DNA from 3 places in the Synechococcus sp. CS-205 genome. Region 2 is predicted to be linked to each of the others. Evidence: predicted binding sites of a transcription regulator. Region 2 holds the regulator's gene; each other region holds the start of a gene.
The links. Region 2 encodes NtcA, which controls nitrogen genes in cyanobacteria. Its sites were predicted from a motif close to GTANCNNNNGNTAC; they were not measured.
Positions count from the first base shown of each region.

Region 1 (5,854 bases), on a different contig from region 2:
GCTGCCCCCGGCAGCCAAGAAGCAACTCACCCGGAGGAATGAGGAGGGCCTGCCGATCTGGGGGGTACGTGGGGATCGCCTCCATCCCTCCAGTCACGGGCAGGTGTGCATCAAAGGGGCAACGGTCGGGGAGACCCTCGATGCCTCCCGCCTTGAGGTCCCTCTCCACCGGCGATCACTCCAGGATCCCTTCACCCCGATCAGCTGGGATGAGGCCCTGGATCTGATTGCCGGCCGGATCCAGCAGACCTTGAAGGCCAAAGGCCCTGACGCCATCGCAATCTATGGCTCCGGTCAGTTTCACACGGAAGATTATTACGTTGCTCAGAAATTGATGAAGGGAGCCATTGGCTCCAACAATTTCGATGCCAACTCCCGGCTGTGCATGAGTTCAGCTGTGGCCGGTTACACCCGCAGCCTGGGATCGGATGGCCCCCCCTGCTGCTACGACGACATCGACCACTGTGATCTGGCCGTTCTGATCGGCACCAACACCGCGGACTGTCACCCGGTGTTGTTTCAGCGGTTGCTCAAGCGCAAGAAGCGTCAACCCCGGAAGCTGAAGATCGTGGTGGTGGATCCCCGATCCACGGCCACCTCCGACGCGGCTGATCGACGTCTGGCCATCCGGCCGGGAACCGATCTGGTCCTGCTGCACGGCATCGCCCACCTGCTCCTGCGCCGGACCAGGGTCGACCACGACTTCATCGATGAGGCCACCGAGGGCTTCGAGGCCTTCGCCACCATCGTCCAGGCCTGGACCCCGGCCAGGGTCGCGGGGATCTGCGGCATCGAGGAAGCCGACCTTCGTGGGTTGGCCAGCCTCTGGGGCTCAGCCCATTCCGTGCTCAGCCTCTGGTCGATGGGGGTGAATCAAAGCGTGGAGGGAACGGCCACGGTGTCGGGCATCGTCAACCTCCATCTGCTCACCGGCCAGATCGGACGCCCGGGGGCGGGGCCCTTTTCGCTCACGGGGCAACCCAACGCCATGGGGGGCCGCGAGGCCGGCGGCCTGGCCCATCTGCTGCCGGGCTATCGGGTGGTCACGGATCAGACGCACCGGCAGGAGGTGGAGCAAGCCTGGGGTTTCCCGATGGGATCCATTTCCCCTCGGCCCGGACTGAGCGCCTGGCAGCAGGTGGAAGCCATGGAGCGGGGCGATCTCGACCTCTGGTGGGTGGCCGCCACCAACCCCCTGGTGAGCATGCCCAACCTGGGGCGCGTCAAGGCCGCCGTCGAGCGCTGCCCTCTGGTCGTGCTCAGCGAGGCCTACGCCGGCACCGAGACGGCCGAGTACGCCCACCTGCTGCTGCCGGCGGCCCAATGGAGCGAGAAGCGCGGCACCATGACCAACTCAGAGCGCCGGGTCACCCTCTGCCCGGAGTTCCGGCGCCCCCCCGGACAGGCCAGACCCGACTGGCAGGTGTTCGCCGCCGTGGGCCGGCGCCTCGGATTCAAGAGCCAGTTCAGCTTCGAGTCGGCCGATCAGGTCTACGACGAGCTGGCCGCACTCACCGCGGGGCGACTCTGTGACCTCTCGGGGCTGAGCCATCAACTGCTCCAGGCCGAGGGGCCACAGCAGTGGCCTTACCCCGCCGGCAGCACCCCGACAGCCGAGGCCAAGCGCCTTTACGAGAACTGGGTCTTCCCCACCCCCTCCGGCCGGGCCCGCTTCATCGCCGAACATCCCCTGGGCCTGGCTGAGCCCCCCTGCGACACGTTCCCCCTGGTGCTCACCGTTGGCCGCTACCTCGGCCAGTGGCACACCATGACGCGCACGGCGAAGGTGCCTCGGCTGATGTCCATGCACCCCGAACCCCTGCTGGAAATCCATCCCGATGACGCCCTTGACCTTGGCCTCGAGAAGAACGGGATCGCGGCTGTGAGCTCACGCCGGGCCAGCCTGGTCACCAAGGTGCTGATCACCGATCGCATCCGGCCGGGAACCGTCTTTCTGCCGATGCACTGGGGCTTCATGCAGGAGGGGGCCTGCGAGGCCAATGCGCTGATGCACGAGCAGGCCTGCCAGGTTTCTGGCCAGCCGGAACTCAAGGCCACGGCTGTGCGCGTGGTCCCCGCCCCTCAGTCGAGCACTTCCAGCAAGGCCGCCGGCAGGTTGTGATGGTCGTGGCCCGGGCGGGCCAGCTTGCAGAGCGCAAACCGCTCCAACTCGCCCAGGCCATGCCATTCAGCCAGGCTGAGAGGCTTCCCCAGGGCGGCGGCCGCCTGCAGCACGGGCTCGGGAGGGGCGGCTGCCCCCTGCCAGGGCTCGGCGAACACCGGCGGCAGATCCCTGGCCTCTCCCTCTGCCATCGGGCGGGTGAGCGCACGGATATGGACGGCCATGGCGCGCAGGTCGTCGGGCCCGTCGGGCCAGAGCACCAGCTCCTGACGCTGGGCCTGATCAAGGGTGAGCCAGTGGCTGAGGCGCAGTTTGATGCCGGCCAGGTCGAGCTTCCGCCGCAGGCAGAGGGGGATGCAGCGCCAGTTCCCGATCAGGTCACGCTCAAACGCGAAGCAGCGGCTGGCCTGGCTGGTGGGCTCAGGAGGCATGGCGTCTCCAGGCGATCAGCTCATCGAGCTTCGCCAGAACCGAGCCTTTGCTCAGAAGCTCCCGCGCCAATTGGAGGCCCTCCTGAAGATCAGGAGCCCGGCCCGCCAGCCAGAGATAGGCACCGGCGTTCCAGAGCAACGGTGCCCGCAGAGGCCCGGCGCCGCCCAGGGCCGCCCGCGCCTGCGGGGCCCAGCTCTCGAGATCGATCCAGGGGGCGTCGGATTCGTAGCAGCCATGGTCGCGGGGGTGAAGGATCAATCGCTCCATCTCTCCATGGCGCACCCTGGCGGTGATGCAGGCCCGGCTGTTGGGAAGATCCGTGCTTCCCTCCAGGCCCTTGACGGTGATCAGATCCGTCTCACCGCAGAGCTGCAGAGACTTCCAGGCTCGGGCTTCGGTGGGGGGGTGCACAAAACCACTCACCATCAGGTGATCCCCCCGGTGGGCAGTCCAGAGCAGCTCAAGGCTGGCCACGGGGGGGCGTTTGCCCAGCTCTTCCCGGTACTGGTTGAGCGCTTCCGCCAGCGGGAAATGCTCAGGCTGGTGAAGGAGAGCCAGCCCGTGCTGATCAAGCCCCAGCTGCACGGATCCCAGATCCAGACCCAGCAGATTCAGGCCAAGGCCCCTGAAGAGCTCCATGGTTGTAACCCCGTACTTGACCGGCATCCGCCCTGCGCCCTGCAGCACCACTGGAATCCCTGCTGCGGCCAGCACCAGGGCGGTGAGGGGATACACGGGGGCCGTGCGGCTGCGGCCGTCGAAGGGGATGCCGAAGCAGATGGCGCGCCGATCGGTGCTGAGGTTCGGGCCCAGCCGGTGGTAGAGGTCGAGCATGCCGGCAAGCTCCTGGGGCTCAGGCCTGCGGATGCGGTGAGCGATCAGGAAGGCGCCGATCTGGGCTGGACTGGCCTGAGCGGTGAGCATCAGCTCCAGGGCCTCCTGGGCTTCCGCCCGAGTGAGCCCTGAACTGGTGTGCTCCCCACTTCCGATCCGGCGCAGCAGCTGCTTGAACCGCTCGCGGGCCGGCAGCTTGATCGCGGTGGCTGGATCGTGCTGGAGATCAGATGTCGTCGATGGCGTGGCCATGGGCGGCATCAGAAGCACCGATTGAGGAAGGTCTGGGCTCGATTGTGGCACCGCCCTCTGTGGCCAGGGATGGAGCCAGGAGCGCAGATGCCGCATCCCTGGCACAAAGAAGTATCAACTGATACAAAATTTTGTTGGTTGGGCTGGGGCGGGTCCCTGGCCTCGAACTTCCGTACCAACCGCTGCATCGCAACCCCCTCGCGATCGGGGAGGTTGCCCCAGTCGGTTCAGTCAGAGCCATGCGTTTCGCTGCCTGCCTGGGACTGCTGCTGGGCATGGCCCATGGCCTGATCACGGTCGAGCAGCGGCTCTCGAGCTCAGTTCATGCCGCCGAATGGTGGCCGTCGTCAGGAGACCTCAAGGAGCCGGCATTCCCATACTGAATGGGTCCACCGGTCCATTTCCTGCCATGGCGGCACCGTCTTCTCTGACCCGTTCACAGGATCGCCCCCTGCGCGTGGCAACGGCTTTCCTGGGCATGTTCGTGCTCGGCTCCCTCGCGGTTCAGCTGGTGGTCTCGACATCCCGCGGGTCATCGAGCGACTCCGGGGTGGCGCCTGTCGTGGCCCATCCGTCCACCCTCTGGCAGACCCTGGGCGAGCGCTGAAGACCTGAGCAGACCTGCAGCCGCCGTAGCCACGGCCACAGGCCTTCCGCCCTCAACAGCTGAGGATGAATCCAACGTTCTCCTCGTCTGAGTTCCCATGGCCGCTGACAGCCCTGATGCGCCAACGGCCGAGGGGCAGGCTCCATCTGAGCGGAAACTCACCAAACTCGAGCAGGCCAAGGCCGAGGTCTGCGGTCTGGATCTGGCCCCACGGCTGGAGGAGCTCGGCAGGGAGGGATGGGAATCCCTGGATGAGGCCACCCTCACGATCCATCTCAAGTGGCTGGGCATTTTCTTCAGACCCGTCACGCCGGGGCGCTTCATGTTGCGTCTGCGCATGCCCAACGGGGTGATCAGCGCCGATCAGCTGGAGGTGCTGGCGGATGCGGTCGATCGCTGCGGCGAGCACGGCAGTGCCGACATCACCACGCGCCAGAACATCCAGCTGCGGGGATTGCTGCTGGAGGACATGGCCCCCCTGTTGAGCGCCCTGGAGACGGTGGGACTCACCACCCGCCAGTCGGGCCACGACAACCCCCGGAATGTCACCGGCAATCCTCTGGCCGGGCTGGATCCTGAGGAATTCATCGACACCCGCCACCTGGTGAGCGCCATCCAGGCGACCCTGCTGGGCCCCGGCGGCCCCCGGAACCTCCCCCGCAAGTTCAACGTGGCGGTGGGTGGAGCGCCCGACAGCTTCCTGCTGCACAACGATCTGGCCTTTTTGCCAGCTCATCACAACGGGGAGCTGGGCTTCACGGTGATGGTGGGCGGCTTCTTCTCCGCCCAGCGCAACGAGCTGGCCATCCCCCTGGGGCTCTGGCTGCGGGGCGAGCAGCTGCCTGCGTTCAGCCTGGCGGTGCTGCGGCACTACGAACGGGAAGGCAGCCGCGAGAGCCGCAACAAGGCCCGGTTGATGTACATGATCGACGCCCTCGGCCTGGAGAACTACCGATCTCAGGTGCTGGAGAGCTTCGCGGACTTCGTGGGTATGGAGGACGCCGCCGCCACGCCAGCCCACGACGGTGCCCACCTGGTCTGTCGGGCCCCGCGCGACATCTGCGGTGTCCACGCCCAGAAGCAGGAGGGCCTGCACTGGGTCGGTCTGCACGTGCCGATGGGCCGCCTGGATGCAGCCAGCATGCTGGAGCTGGCCCGACTGGCCCGGGAGTTCGGCAGCGGCGAGCTGAGGCTGAGCGAAAGCCAGAACGCCCTGATCGCCGATGTGCCCGAAGGCAGGCTGGATGCGCTGCTGCAGGAGCCCCTGCTGGAGCGCTTCCAGGTGAGCCCAGGGCCTCTGCAGGCCGAAGCGGTGAGCTGCACCGGCAACCGGTACTGCAGCTTTGCCCTGATTCCCACCAAGAGCACGGCCCAGGCGGTGGTCGAGGAACTGGAGCGGCGCCTGGAGTTACCCCATGGGGTGCGCAGCCACTGGACCGGCTGCCCCAATGCCTGCGGCCAGCCCTACATGGGCCAGATCGGCCTGATGGGCGCCAAGACCCGGGTGGATGGCCAGATGGTGGAGGCCGCCAAGATCTTTCTGGGCGGCAGCATGGACGCCGACCCGAAACTGGCGACCCTGCACGACAAAGTCGTGCCCCTCAGCC
Region 1 is NZ_JAHLZB010000017.1:14,365-20,218, forward strand. Features, by position in the region: gene KQ297_RS04045 (molybdopterin oxidoreductase family protein) at 1-2,122, shown strand, start outside; gene KQ297_RS04050 (nitrate reductase associated protein) at 2,083-2,553, opposite strand; gene KQ297_RS04055 (anthranilate phosphoribosyltransferase family protein) at 2,543-3,640, opposite strand; gene KQ297_RS04060 (hypothetical protein) at 3,880-4,023, shown strand; gene KQ297_RS04065 (hypothetical protein) at 4,098-4,247, shown strand; gene KQ297_RS04070 (ferredoxin--nitrite reductase) at 4,345-5,854, shown strand, end outside; gene KQ297_RS04075 (hypothetical protein) at 5,849-5,854, opposite strand, start outside.
Region 1: a site for NtcA is predicted at 3,752-3,765, ahead of KQ297_RS04055 (anthranilate phosphoribosyltransferase family protein). Genes of this name have one in related genera too.

Region 2 (5,854 bases):
TTTCTGCTCCAGCTCGACTATCAGCTCGAGCCCGGTGGCGACTACGCCTTCACCGTGCGGGCCAAGTTCTAGGGCGGCGCCAGGGGGTGGTTCAGGAACCGCTCCAGCAGCAACTGGGCCACCACATCATCCCAGTCGCGGGGAGGTTGGCGCAGCCCCCTGGGCAACAACCGGCGCCAGCCCGTTGCCGGGTGGAGTTCCCAGAAGCGCTGGCGTGCCGCCAGGGTGGTCCCATGCTCCTCCACCAGCAGCACCGGCAGTGGCCATTGGTCCAGCCGCCGTTTCCAGCAGTCGCTGCCGGTGCCATTGCCGAGGATCACCGCCACCACGTCCCCCTGCTCCAGCCAGCCTTCCAGCCGGCCCCAGGCCTGCTCGGGCGACATCACCGCGGCTTCGAGCACCTGGTGCCGCAGCTGGTCGGTGCGCACCAGTCCACACTTGCTGAGACCCGGATCGAGCCCGGCCAGAGCGCCCTCGCCTGGCAGATCGGCTGGATCCTGGAGAGCCGAGCGGATCATGGCCGCCCCGGGCCCATCCGTTCCGGCCGTGGTTCGCTGGGGACCGCGGCCAGGCGGAGCTCGAGCACCAGAGGGTCAGGGGTTTCCGCGTCGCGGAGTGCCACAGCCTCCAGGGTCACGGTCTGCCCGAGGGGCCGCTCACTCAGTTCTCGCCCCAGCCGGTTGAAGGTGGCCACATCGAACTGGACCCCATCGGCGATCGAGCCCTGGCGCTGGGCCTTCGCAAAGGAGGCCGCCAGCAGCAGATTGAGGCGGCTGCGCACCTGTTCGCTGGAGCGCTCATTGCCCTCCAGCACCGTGGACGCCATCAGATCGCCCTGGCGCAGCACCTGGCGGTTGGGCCTGAGGTCGGGGAATCCCAGCACCTGGTCTTCGCCGCGCAGCACGTTGGCAGCCGAGAGGATGCTCACCACCCAGGGCCCTCCCCGGGAGATGCGGGCTTCGAGCGTGGCGATGTCCTGCCGCGGTACCAGCAGGATCTGCCGGTTGGGGTCTTCCCCGGGCAGAACCCGCTGGAAGGCATTCAGATTGGCCTGACGCAGCAGCGCCACGACCGCTTCCCTGGCCTCGGCCCCGTTGCGGGGCTTCACCTTGGCCGTGGCCAAGGGCTGACCGCTGCTGAGCACCACGTCGCCGCGACGCAGGGCGATCAGTTTCTCCTCCAGTCCCTTGAGCTCGGCCTCACCGGCACTGATCAGGCCGCGCACCCGGGCCAGTTCCGTCTCGGTCCTGTGGATGTCCTGGTCCCTGGCGCGGATGTCCTGGTTGAGTCGATTGCGCTGGGCCAGCAGTTGCTGTCGCTGGGTCTGCAGGGGCTTCAGTTCCCCGCGCAACCGGCGCGCCTGGATCTCGGCGGCCGTGAGCTGACGGCGGGTCTGCTCCCGATCGCGGCGGGCACGCTTCAGGGCCGCCTCCACGCGGGCCTGCTCCTGCTTGCTCAGGCGCAGATTTTTCTCACTGCGGCGCAGGGTGGTGCGGCTCTCGAGCAGCCGTGCCTGCAGGGCGTCGAGTTCGAACAGCCCGACGCGCAACCGTTCGCTCACCGCCAGCATCAGGCCGAGGGAGACGGCACTGATCAGGCTGCCCGTGAGCACGGTGATCAGCACGGCCGTGTTGCGCGGCCGCAGGTTGAACAGACTGAGCCTGGCCTTGCCGACCCGGCTCCCGAGCCGGTCGCCCAGGGTGGCCAGCACCCCTCCGAGGGCCAGGAGCGCCAGAATCAGCAGCCAGCCGGACACAGCGCCGTGCGTGTGGTCCCAGTATCAGTGGCGGTGGCAACCGGCTCAGCTGAAACGCTTGGCGAGGGCGACCGGATCGAAGACCGTGATCTTCTTGCGATCGATCTGCACCAGCCCTGACTGGCGCAGATCGCCCAGCAGGCGGGTGATCGTGACCCGGGTTGATCCGATCGCCTCGGCAATCGCCTGATGGGAGAGGCGCAGGTCGATCGTGATGCCTTCGCTGCCTGGCACACCGAAATCCCGGCAGAGCACCAGCAGAAAACTCACCAGCCGCGACGACATGTCCCTGTGGGTGAGGGTCTCGATCATCGTTTCGGTCTGCAGGATCCGGGAGGAGAGGCCCAGCAGCAGCAGCAGCCCCACGCTCGAGTCCTGCTCGATGGCCCGCCGCACCGAGCCGGCCGGGGCGGCCACCAGCTCGACCCGGGTGAAGGCCACCGCGTGGTAGAAGCGATCGGACCGTTGACCGGTGAGCAGAGAGAGCACCCCGAACAGGCTGTTTTCCCGCAGCAGGGCCACGGTGATCTCCTCGCCCGATTCATAGACCCGCGAGAGGCGGACCGCTCCGCGACGCAGCAGGTAGACCCGCTCGGCCGGATCACCGGGGAAGAAGATCGTTTTGCCCCGCTCCACGCTTTCGATCACGCAGCCGCTCAGCCCGCGCATCACATCCAGAAGCGTGTTGGCGCCGTTGGCGGCTGCGGCCAGTCCGACGGGAGCCGGTGTCGAAGGGCCGCCGGTTCGGCTGAATCCGCGCATCGCGCCAACCATGTTTCGGCGGAGCAGGTGTGAGATGGACGGTAAGGATCGCCAATGGCGCGCCTTGTAGTGTCCGACACCTATCAACAGTATCAACGCAGGCCCGGCGAGAGCAGAGCTCGGAGAGTGGTACGGACGTTCGCACTAGGGATGGTGGCGAAGTCTTGCTGGCGGCCCGGACGCCGCTACATTCAGGACCGCGCTTCCCTTGGGGTGTTGATGACGGCCAGCCTGCGCAACGCCTCCCATGAGTCGCGCCATCCCCTGCGCGCCGTGCCGGCCTCCCGGCCGGTGCCGCCGCCCCGCCCCCGGGCAGCGCTGGCCAGGCCCGAAGGCCTGCTTCAGGTGCACACAGCCCCCTTCCGCGGGAGTTTCGGAGGGGTGTTCAGCCAGGCCCTGCGCACAGCCGGGCTGGGCAGTCGGGTGCTGATCAGCCAGTTCCTCAAGGGTGGGGTCGACCAGGGGCCTGGCCGCAGCCTCAGCCTCTGCGGCCGCCTGCAGTGGTTGCGCCCGGCCGTGGCCTCCTGTCTCACCGAGCCTGCCGACCGGGAGCAGGTGTCGGTGCGCGCCGCCGTGGAGGAGGTGTGGGCTTTCAGCCGTGATCAGCTGATGGAGGCGGCGGTGGATCTGATGGTTCTCGACGAACTTGGACTGGCGATCGAGCTGGGGTACCTCCCAGGGGGGGAGGTGATCAGCACCCTTGAGCAACGACCGGCCCACCTGGATGTGATCCTCACGGGTCCGGCCATGCCCCTGGAGCTGCTGGGCATGGCCGATCAGGTCACCCAGCTGCGGCGCGGGGGTGCCCCATGCTGAAGAACGACCGCTGGATCAATGCCAGGGCCGTTGAAGGGATGATCGAGCCCTTCCAGCCTGACCTGGTGAGGCACCTGGCTCCGGACACCGCCTCCCGGCCGGTGCTGAGTTTCGGCTGTTCCTCCTACGGCTACGACCTGCGCCTCTCGCCTCGGGAATTCCTGATCTTCCGGCACGTGCCTGGCACGGTGATGAACCCCAAGCGGTTCAACCCAGACAACCTTGAGCCTGCGCCACTCCACCACGACGACGACGGTGATTTCTTCATCCTGCCGGCCCATTCCTATGGACTCGGCGTCGCACTGGAGAAACTGAAAGTCCCCCCAACGATCACTGTGATCTGTCTGGGCAAGAGCACCTATGCCCGGCTGGGCATCATCGTGAACACCACGCCGGCCGAGGCCGGCTGGCAGGGCCACCTCACCCTCGAGTTCAGCAACTCCTCCGGGGCCGACTGCCGCATCTATGCCAACGAAGGTATCACCCAGCTGCTGTTCTTCGAAGGAGATCCCTGCGAAACCACCTATCAGGATCGTGCCGGTAAATATCAGCATCAGCCGGAGCGCGTCACTCTGGCCAAGGTCTGAATCAGTGGAGGGGCCAGCTCGGGCTCAGGGCAGCCCCATGGCCCGGCGCACCTGACCGATGCAGGGCAGCCCGCTCGGGCAGAGACGAATCACCCGTCCATTGACCACAAACAGGGTCTCGCTCTCCTGCAGGGCAGAGCCTCTCCCCGCCTGGGAACCTCGTGCGCCCGGCGCTGAGAGCATGCCGAAGGAATCGCTGCCGCCGCCTGCTCCAGGAGTGAGCATCCAGCCTTCGACGGATCTGAGCAGGTTGGTGTATCCCGGAGCAGAGGCCCCTTGCAGGGTTCCCTGGATGGCGGCCGCTCCCGCTGCATCGATCAGCGTCTGGCCGTGGGCGGCCGGGGCGATCAGCAGCAGGAGCAGCAGCAGCGGCGGCATCGATGGGCTTGCAGAGGGTCTTGCAGGCACAGGTGGTCAGGGGGCCAGGCGCGCTTTGTGCAGCCGGGAACGGCCATACCAGGTGGCGATCTCCGGAGCCCACGACTCCAGGTGGGGCCAGATCAGATCACAGAGCTGGCGGATCTCCAGCTGTGCATCCAGCTTGGCCCGCAGATCGAGAAAATGCAGCAGTGCGCGCAGGCTGAAGCTCGCCACGAAGTGCTGGCGGTAGTCGAAAGGGAGGATGCCGCGGGCGTGTTCCTCGGCGAAGCCTGCCGCCAGCAGATCCCGATACCGCTCTGCCGCCTTCCGGCAGAGGTCGAGGTCGAGGGCTCGCTGCTCGGCTGTGTACTCGTATTTCTTGCCCTGGCGATCGCTGTAGGACCCCACCGGGCGCAGGTAGAACACCTCCTCCAGCTCCAGGTCTCCGTTGGCGGCGCGGCAGATGCGATCGCCGGTGTAGCGCATCGACTGCACATCGAAACTCACCCCGACCCGGTGGGTGCGGGCCTGCTGCATGACCGAGTGGGGAAACCAGCCCACGTTGAGCACGATCTGGGCATGCTCCAGAGGGCCGTAGTGGCCGCGCTCGCCCGAGAGCAGCCGCTTCACACAGATCTCACCCGCCGTGCGTTCGTCGGGCCAGTCGGCCCGGTCGGCGGCAACGAATCCCTCGCTGTAGTCCTGATGCATCGCGGCATAGACGCACTGCTGGGGATTGGGGGTGGCAGCGATCAGCTCGACCCGGAAACGGTCCATGGGGCAGCGGGCAGGGGTGGGGGCGGTGGTTTTCAACCGTGGCTGCGGGGACCGGCCTGGGCCGGTACGGCCTGGCTGGGGTTCTGGGCCTCGCCGCCTGCCAGGGGCGAGAGGCTGCCGACGCCCGCCAGCAGTGGCAGGGGCGTCTCCTCGATCAGGGCGGTCATGATCGAAGCCAGCTCGGGTCGGCTGCGGGCCCCGAGGGAGCGCCCGATCGAGCTGCCGCTGCCATCGAACAGCTCCAGCTGGGGGATGCCGTTCACCCGGTAGCGATCGATTTCAGGACTCCAGCGCGGATTGTCCACATTCAGCAGCACCACATTGAGCTCGCCGTGGTGCTCACTCTCCAGGGCCGCCATCGCCGGAGCCATCGAGCGGCAGGCTTCGCACCAGTCGGCGTAGAACTCCACGATGGTGGGGCGACCACTGGAGAGGGCCAGGGGCAGCTCAGGCGAACGACGGGCCAGCTGCTCCAGTGGTGCCTGGGGCTGCAGTCCCCCGCGCAACCAGAACAGCAGCAGCGCCAGGGCGGCGGCGACGGCAGCCAGCACCATCCTCTCGCGGCGCCCAAGGGGGGAGGGACCAGCTGGAGCCGCTGGGTCGGGCTGAGTCATCGTGGCGCTCGAGGGGCCTGAACCACGGGCACTCTGGCAGTTCTGTGTCAGGAGCTCGATAGCATGGCCCAACACTCCTGGCTGCGGTGAAGCGTCGCCTCACCATCCACTTCCCGCGCGAAACGGTGCATCACCCGATCACCTATCGGCTGGCTGTGGATTTCGACATAGCCGCCAAGATC
Region 2 is NZ_JAHLZB010000038.1:43,911-49,764, forward strand. Features, by position in the region: gene KQ297_RS09620 (DUF3146 family protein) at 1-72, shown strand, start outside; gene KQ297_RS09625 (resolvase) at 69-518, opposite strand; gene KQ297_RS09630 (DUF3084 domain-containing protein) at 515-1,756, opposite strand; gene ntcA (global nitrogen regulator NtcA) at 1,802-2,530, opposite strand; gene KQ297_RS09640 (cob(I)yrinic acid a,c-diamide adenosyltransferase) at 2,738-3,334, shown strand; gene dcd (dCTP deaminase) at 3,328-3,921, shown strand; gene KQ297_RS09650 (hypothetical protein) at 3,946-4,299, opposite strand; gene thyX (FAD-dependent thymidylate synthase) at 4,336-5,058, opposite strand; gene KQ297_RS09660 (thioredoxin domain-containing protein) at 5,091-5,672, opposite strand; gene KQ297_RS09665 (NIL domain-containing protein) at 5,759-5,854, shown strand, end outside.

Region 3 (5,854 bases), on a different contig from region 2:
GTGTCCTCCATTCAGTTTATTTAAGCCATCTGCCGTCAAGCTGCTTTGCCAGCTTAATCGGATCAGTTCAACCACAAACGTCAGCAAATCCATGGACTACGTATTACCAAACGAGCTCGTCGACGGCATGATTCTTGCTGGGGGCAAGAAATCCGGGGTGAGTATCAAAAACCTTCTGCTGCGAGGTTTTTATTCCGGATCTGTCCTTGGGTTGGCTTTGTGCCTTGCTCTGACCATCATGGTCCAGACCGGGATCCCCTGGATTGGCTCTCTCATCTTCCCGTTCGGATTCGCCAGCATCGTGCTGTTCGGCATGGAGTTGGTAACCGGCAACTTTGCCCTTCTTCCAATGGCGGTGTGGGCCGGTAAGACCACCTGGAGCAAAACCTTCCGCAACTGGATCTGGGTCTGGATCGGTAATTTCCTCGGTACTGGCCTGGTGGGCATCCTGTTTGCCATCAGCCTGACCAGTGGCGGCACTGCGGATCTGGCTTCAGGTACAGGTGACTGGGTCGCCGTCGCCAACAAGATCATTGGACTGAACAAGGCCAACGTGATCGTGAAGTATCAGAATCTTGGAGCCCTGGGCTTCTTTCTGGCTTTTCTGCGCGGAGTCATCGCCAATTGGCTGGTGTGTCTCGGCGTCACCATGGCCCTGGTCAGCAAGAGTGTGCCCGGAAAGATTCTTGCCTGCTGGCTGCCGATCACGGCCTTCCAGGCCCTTGGCATGGAGCACATCGTGGTCAATATGTTTCTGCACACAACCGGTCCAATGCTGGGCTCCGGCGTGAGCTTCGCCCAGGTGGCCTTCTGGAACTATCTTCCCGTGACGATCGGCAACATCGTTGGAGGGATGGTCTTCATCGGAATGCTCTTCTACAGCACGCACCGCTCGCCGATCAGCAATGTGCTGCCACCTCAGCATGATGAAAAACTGGAGAGGGAGCTGGCCGCCGAGCTTGGAGCTCGCTGATCACAGCTTCATCAAGGGATCTGGTCTCACCCCGTAGGCATCGATCATCAAAAAGGCCGGGCAGTGTGAAGCTGCCCGGCTAGTTTCATGAGAGCTTGTTCAAGCCGTTACCACTTCTTGTAGGGCAAGAACTTCCCAGACATCGTGATCTGGACGCGATCGCCGGATGGATTCTCCTCTTTGTCCACCTCAATCGTGAAGTCGATGGCGCTCATGATGCCATCTCCAAACTTCTCCTGGATCACATCCTTAAGAGGCATTCCATACACCTGCATGATCTCGTAAAAGCGATAGATCAGCGGGTCGGTCGGAATCACTGGATCCAGGGAGCCCTTCGTGGGGTAGTCCTGAATGGCCGCGGTCGTGGTGGCATCCAGGCCAAGAATCTCGGCCAGTTGAGCTGCTTCCTCTGGCGAGGCCGTAGCCTGCCCGTGGAAGAGGGACGCAATCCAGACTTCGTCGCGCCCCAGAGACTGCTCGAGCTGGGCGAAGGTGATGCCCTTGGCCTTTTTCGCCGCCATCAGAGTGGCAGATAATGAGGCTGACATTCGGAACACGGGATCGTTAGTACTCCTCCAGTGTTGGCGCTCATGCCCATTGGGTTGGGAGCAACAGCTACGAAGTCACGGCTGCGCCACCTGAATGATCCACGCTGAATGCGCCGATCTGTTCATTCCCTTCGGCGCTCCCCTGACCGGCCAGGGTTGTCGCTGTTGTGTGGGTTGGTTCAGTAATTGGCCCCGCTGCGCCGCTTGTGCACGGCGGTGGTGCCGGAGGCATCCAGCAGGGAACCGTGGCTCACTTCGGCGTAGATCAACCAGTGATCGCCGCATTCCATCCGCTGGCTCACCCGCGCCTCCAGCCAGGCCAGAGCTTCGGGCAGCACCGGTTGCCCCCCTGGGCTGTTCTCCAGCTCCAGGCCGGCGAAACGATCGGCGCCGGGTGGGAAAGGCTGCAGAAACTGCTTCATCGGGCCGCTTTCACGGCCTGCGGCCAGCACATTGAGGGCGAACCCATCGCCCACGTGCAGCAGCGCTTCGACGGCGCGGTCCCTGGCCACCGCCACGGTGAACCCGGGTGGGTTGAAACTGGCCTGGCTGACCCAGCTGGCCACCATGGCCCCCGACAGCGCGTCCTTCCCTTCACCCTTGCGGGCGGTCAGCACGCACAGGGAACCCACCACCCGCCCGAGGGCCAGCACGGCCGGGTTGCTGCGGCTTTCGCTCAGGCCACCGGCGGCCACCCGCTTCTGGCGTTTGTGGCGCTGCTGCAGCTCTCGGCCCAGGGCCGTGCCGGTTTCCTCGAGGCGTTTGAGGGTGGCACCGTCGGGGCTGAACTTCACCCGGATCGGCTCGAAGGCGAAGCGGAAGCCGCCGTCGCGCAGTTTGCTTTCCAGCAGGTCGATCGCCTCACCACTCCAGCCGAAGCTGCCGAACACGCCAACCGGCTTGTCGCGGTCGCCCTCCGCCAGCAGGGTGCCCAGGGCGGAGACGATCGGTGTGGGGGCATGGCCCCCGAGGGTGGGGGAGCCGATCATCAGCGCGTCGCAGCCGCGGATGGTCTGCAGGAGCTGCTCGGGGGGCGCGAATTCACAGTTCAGGCTCTCGACCCGCACTCCAGTGCGCGCCACCCCCTGGGCCAGGGCGTCGGCGATGGCGGCCGTGTTGCCGTAGGCGCTGGCATAGAGCAGGGCCACCGAGAGCTGGGCTTTCTCCTGGCTCTCCCCCCAGCGGCGGTAGTCGGCCAGCAGGCTGCGCCAGCTTTCGCTGATCGCCGGGCCATGGCCGGGCGCGATCGTGCGGATCGGCAGCTCATCGAGGCGGTCGACCACCGTTTCCACCTGGCGGGCCATCGGCGCCATCAGGCAGTCGTAGAAGTAGCGGCGATCTTCCTCGGTGCTGTCGCGGTTGGCTTCGGCCCAGACCTCGCTGCAGCGGTGGGCGGCGAAGAACTTGCCGCTCATCAGCAGGCCCGTGCGCTCCTCGAAGGCCACCAGGGCGCTGGGCCAGCGGGGGGTGGGGGTGGGGATCAGGCTGAGGCGGAACCCCTGCGCCAGCTCACGGCTGACCTCCTGCTTGACCACATCGATCGGGGGCAGGGGGGGCAGCGGCGGCTCCGGCTCCGCATCGGCGGGAGTGGGCTTTCGCTGGCTCCAGAGCTCCTCGAGCAGGCGTGCTCCGGCATTGGAGGCCACCAGCATCAGGGCCGGCCAGCGCGACGCCAGTTCCCGCAGCAGGGCCACCCGGTTGGGGTTGAGGTGGCCCACCACCACCTTCAGCGCCGCGTCCGCCGGCACCAGCTCGCCCAGCCGCTCCAGGAAAGGGCCGGAGAACGAGGCCCCCGGCGGATGGACCAGCACCGGCGGCACCATGGCACCTGAGCTGGTGGCGCCAGCCTCGAACAGAAAGGCGTTGGCGGTGGTGCCTCGCTCCAGGCCGTACTCGACTTCGAAGCGGAGGCGGTTGGGGCTGAGGCCCCGCAGGCAGACCAGGCCTGACTCGATCGGCAGCACGATCACACGCCGGTCTGCCGCCGCTGCAGCGGTGGCGGGCGCGGCGGGAGAGGAAGAGGCCATCAGTAGTGGTTGCCCACCTTGCGGTGGTGCACGGCGGTGGTGGCCTCACTGTCGGCCACCGTGCCTTCCTCCACCTCGGCATAGATGATCCAGTGGTCGGGACCCTCCATCCGCTGGGCCACCCGGCAGCCCAGGAAGGCAAGCGCATCCCCCAGCACGGGGCCGCCGCTGGAGACTCCATCGAGGGTGGCCACACCGGAGAATCGATCGGCCCCGGGGGGGAAGCGCTTGAGGAAGTGGCGCAGCAGCTCCTGGTGGTTGTCCTCACGCAGGATGTTGAGCACGAAGCGGTCGCCCACCTGCATCAGGGCTTCGATCGCCCGATCCTTGGCCACGGCGATCGAGAGCCCTGGCGGATCGAAGCTGGCCTGGCTCACCCAGCTGGCCACCATGGCGCTGCTGCGCTCCCCCTGGCGGGCGGTCACGATGTAGAGCCCGCCGCTGAGTCGACCGAGGGCCTTGTCGAGGTCGCCATCGAGCGACTTCATCGCCGCGATCGTGCGGGCGCGGGTGAGCAGCTGGCCCAGGTCGGTGCCGGCCTCCTCGCAGCGCTGGTAGTCGTTGCCGTCGGGCACCTGGCGGATGCGCAGCGGCTGGAACGCCTCCTTCTGGCCGAGGGTCCGAAGCTGGGCGGCCACGCTGTCGACCGGTTGGTCGTTGCCGCCGTAGGCGTCGTAGACCGCCACCCATTGCTTGGGCTTGAGGGCGGCCAGCAGGGTGCCGATCGCTTGCTGCAGTTCAGGATCGGGCTTGGCCGGCCAGGTGGGCACCACCACGGCGCTGGCCTCGCCCACCAGGGCCGCCAGTTCCTGGGGGTCTGTGGCACGCAGGTCGACGAGCTGAACCTGCGCTTCAGCCTTGCCGATCCCGCGGGCGATCGCCTGGCTGAGACGGTCGCAGAAGCCGTACTGGCTCACATAGCAGACTGCGGCATAGGTTTCGCCGGCACTGCGCTGGCTGCTCCACTCGCGGTAGTCCCCGGTCCAGAGGCCCAGATGGTCGCGCAGCAGGGGGCCATGGCCGGTGGCGATCATCCGGATCGGCGGCAGCGCGTCCATGCGCTTGAGCGCCTGCAGCACGCTGCGGGCATTGGGTCCCATCAGGCAGTCGTAATAGAAGCGGAAGTCGGGGGCGATCGCGCCGGGATCCACGTCGAAGATGTCGTCGCCGCAGTAATGCAGACCGAAGGCATCGCAGGTGTAGAGGATGCCGGTGCCGTGATCGAAGGAGAAGATCGTGTCGGGCCAGTGCAGGTTGGGGGCGCTCAGGAACTCGAAGCGGTGCTGCACGCCGCTGGATGGGTTGGTGCCCAGGTCGAGTTCCTCGCCGCTCTTCACGGCGCGGCTGCGGAAGGGCCGGTGCACCTGGTCGGCCAGGAACTGGATCGCCACCTTCGAGGCCACGATCTCGATCTCGGGGTTTCGCTCCAGCAGGTGGCCGATCAGGCCGCTGTGATCCGGCTCAGTGTGGGACACGATCAGATGATCGATCGCGAGCGGATCGATCTGCTCCTCGAGCAGGGGCAGCCAGGTGCCCGCGAACTTGAGGTGGCTGGTGTCGATCAGGGCGGTGCGCTCACCCCGCACCAGGAAGGCGTTGTAGGTGGTGCCGTTGCGCAGGCCGAACTCGATGTCGAAGCGGCTGCGGTCCCAGTCGAGCGAGCGGATCGTGGTGGTGTCAGGCCCGATCGCTTCGCACTGGAGCGAGAGGCGTTGAGGTGCAGCGGTGGCGACAGTCATCGACGACGTCTGCGTGGGCAGCAACTCTAGAAACGCCGTGGGGACTTTCTTGGCTCCACAGGCTCCCGGGGCCAGGCCAGGACGATTCGACAAAATGATGGCAGCCATCAGGGCGCGGCTGCGTCAGCAGGACGGTTCCACCACAGGGACGATCCAGCCGCATCGCTGACCATCAACGGAAGCAGGGGGTTTTCCCCGGCCAAGCCCGGTTGCCCGAACCCCACGGCCTGAGTCAGCTGTCCATGCACAGCCTGGAAGTCCGGCTGGATGGCTCGATTGATCACTGGCGCTGATTGCTGTGATCAAGGCTCCTGTGGTTCTTGGGACTGGCAATCAGCCAAACGTCGGCATTTCCATCTAAAACTGCTGGCCACCTCTTCTTCACTTGATGGATGTTTTGCCAGCGCTGCTGATGGAAATCGGCAGCCACCAGGTTGAAGTGGCTGAAACCCTGATCGGGGTCGGCCGGTTTCTCGTGATTTTCGTGGCGGCCCGCGCCATCGCCGAGCTGATGGTCCGCCTGCAGCTCCCCACCATTCTGGGCGAACTGGTCGCCGGGGTCTTGAT
Region 3 is NZ_JAHLZB010000005.1:9,761-15,614, reverse strand. Features, by position in the region: gene KQ297_RS00660 (formate/nitrite transporter family protein) at 92-973, shown strand; gene cynS (cyanase) at 1,081-1,521, opposite strand; gene KQ297_RS00650 (diflavin flavoprotein) at 1,701-3,548, opposite strand; gene KQ297_RS00645 (diflavin flavoprotein) at 3,548-5,287, opposite strand; gene KQ297_RS00640 (cation:proton antiporter) at 5,676-5,854, shown strand, end outside.
Region 3: a site for NtcA is predicted at 1,579-1,592, ahead of cynS (cyanase). Genes of this name have one in related genera too.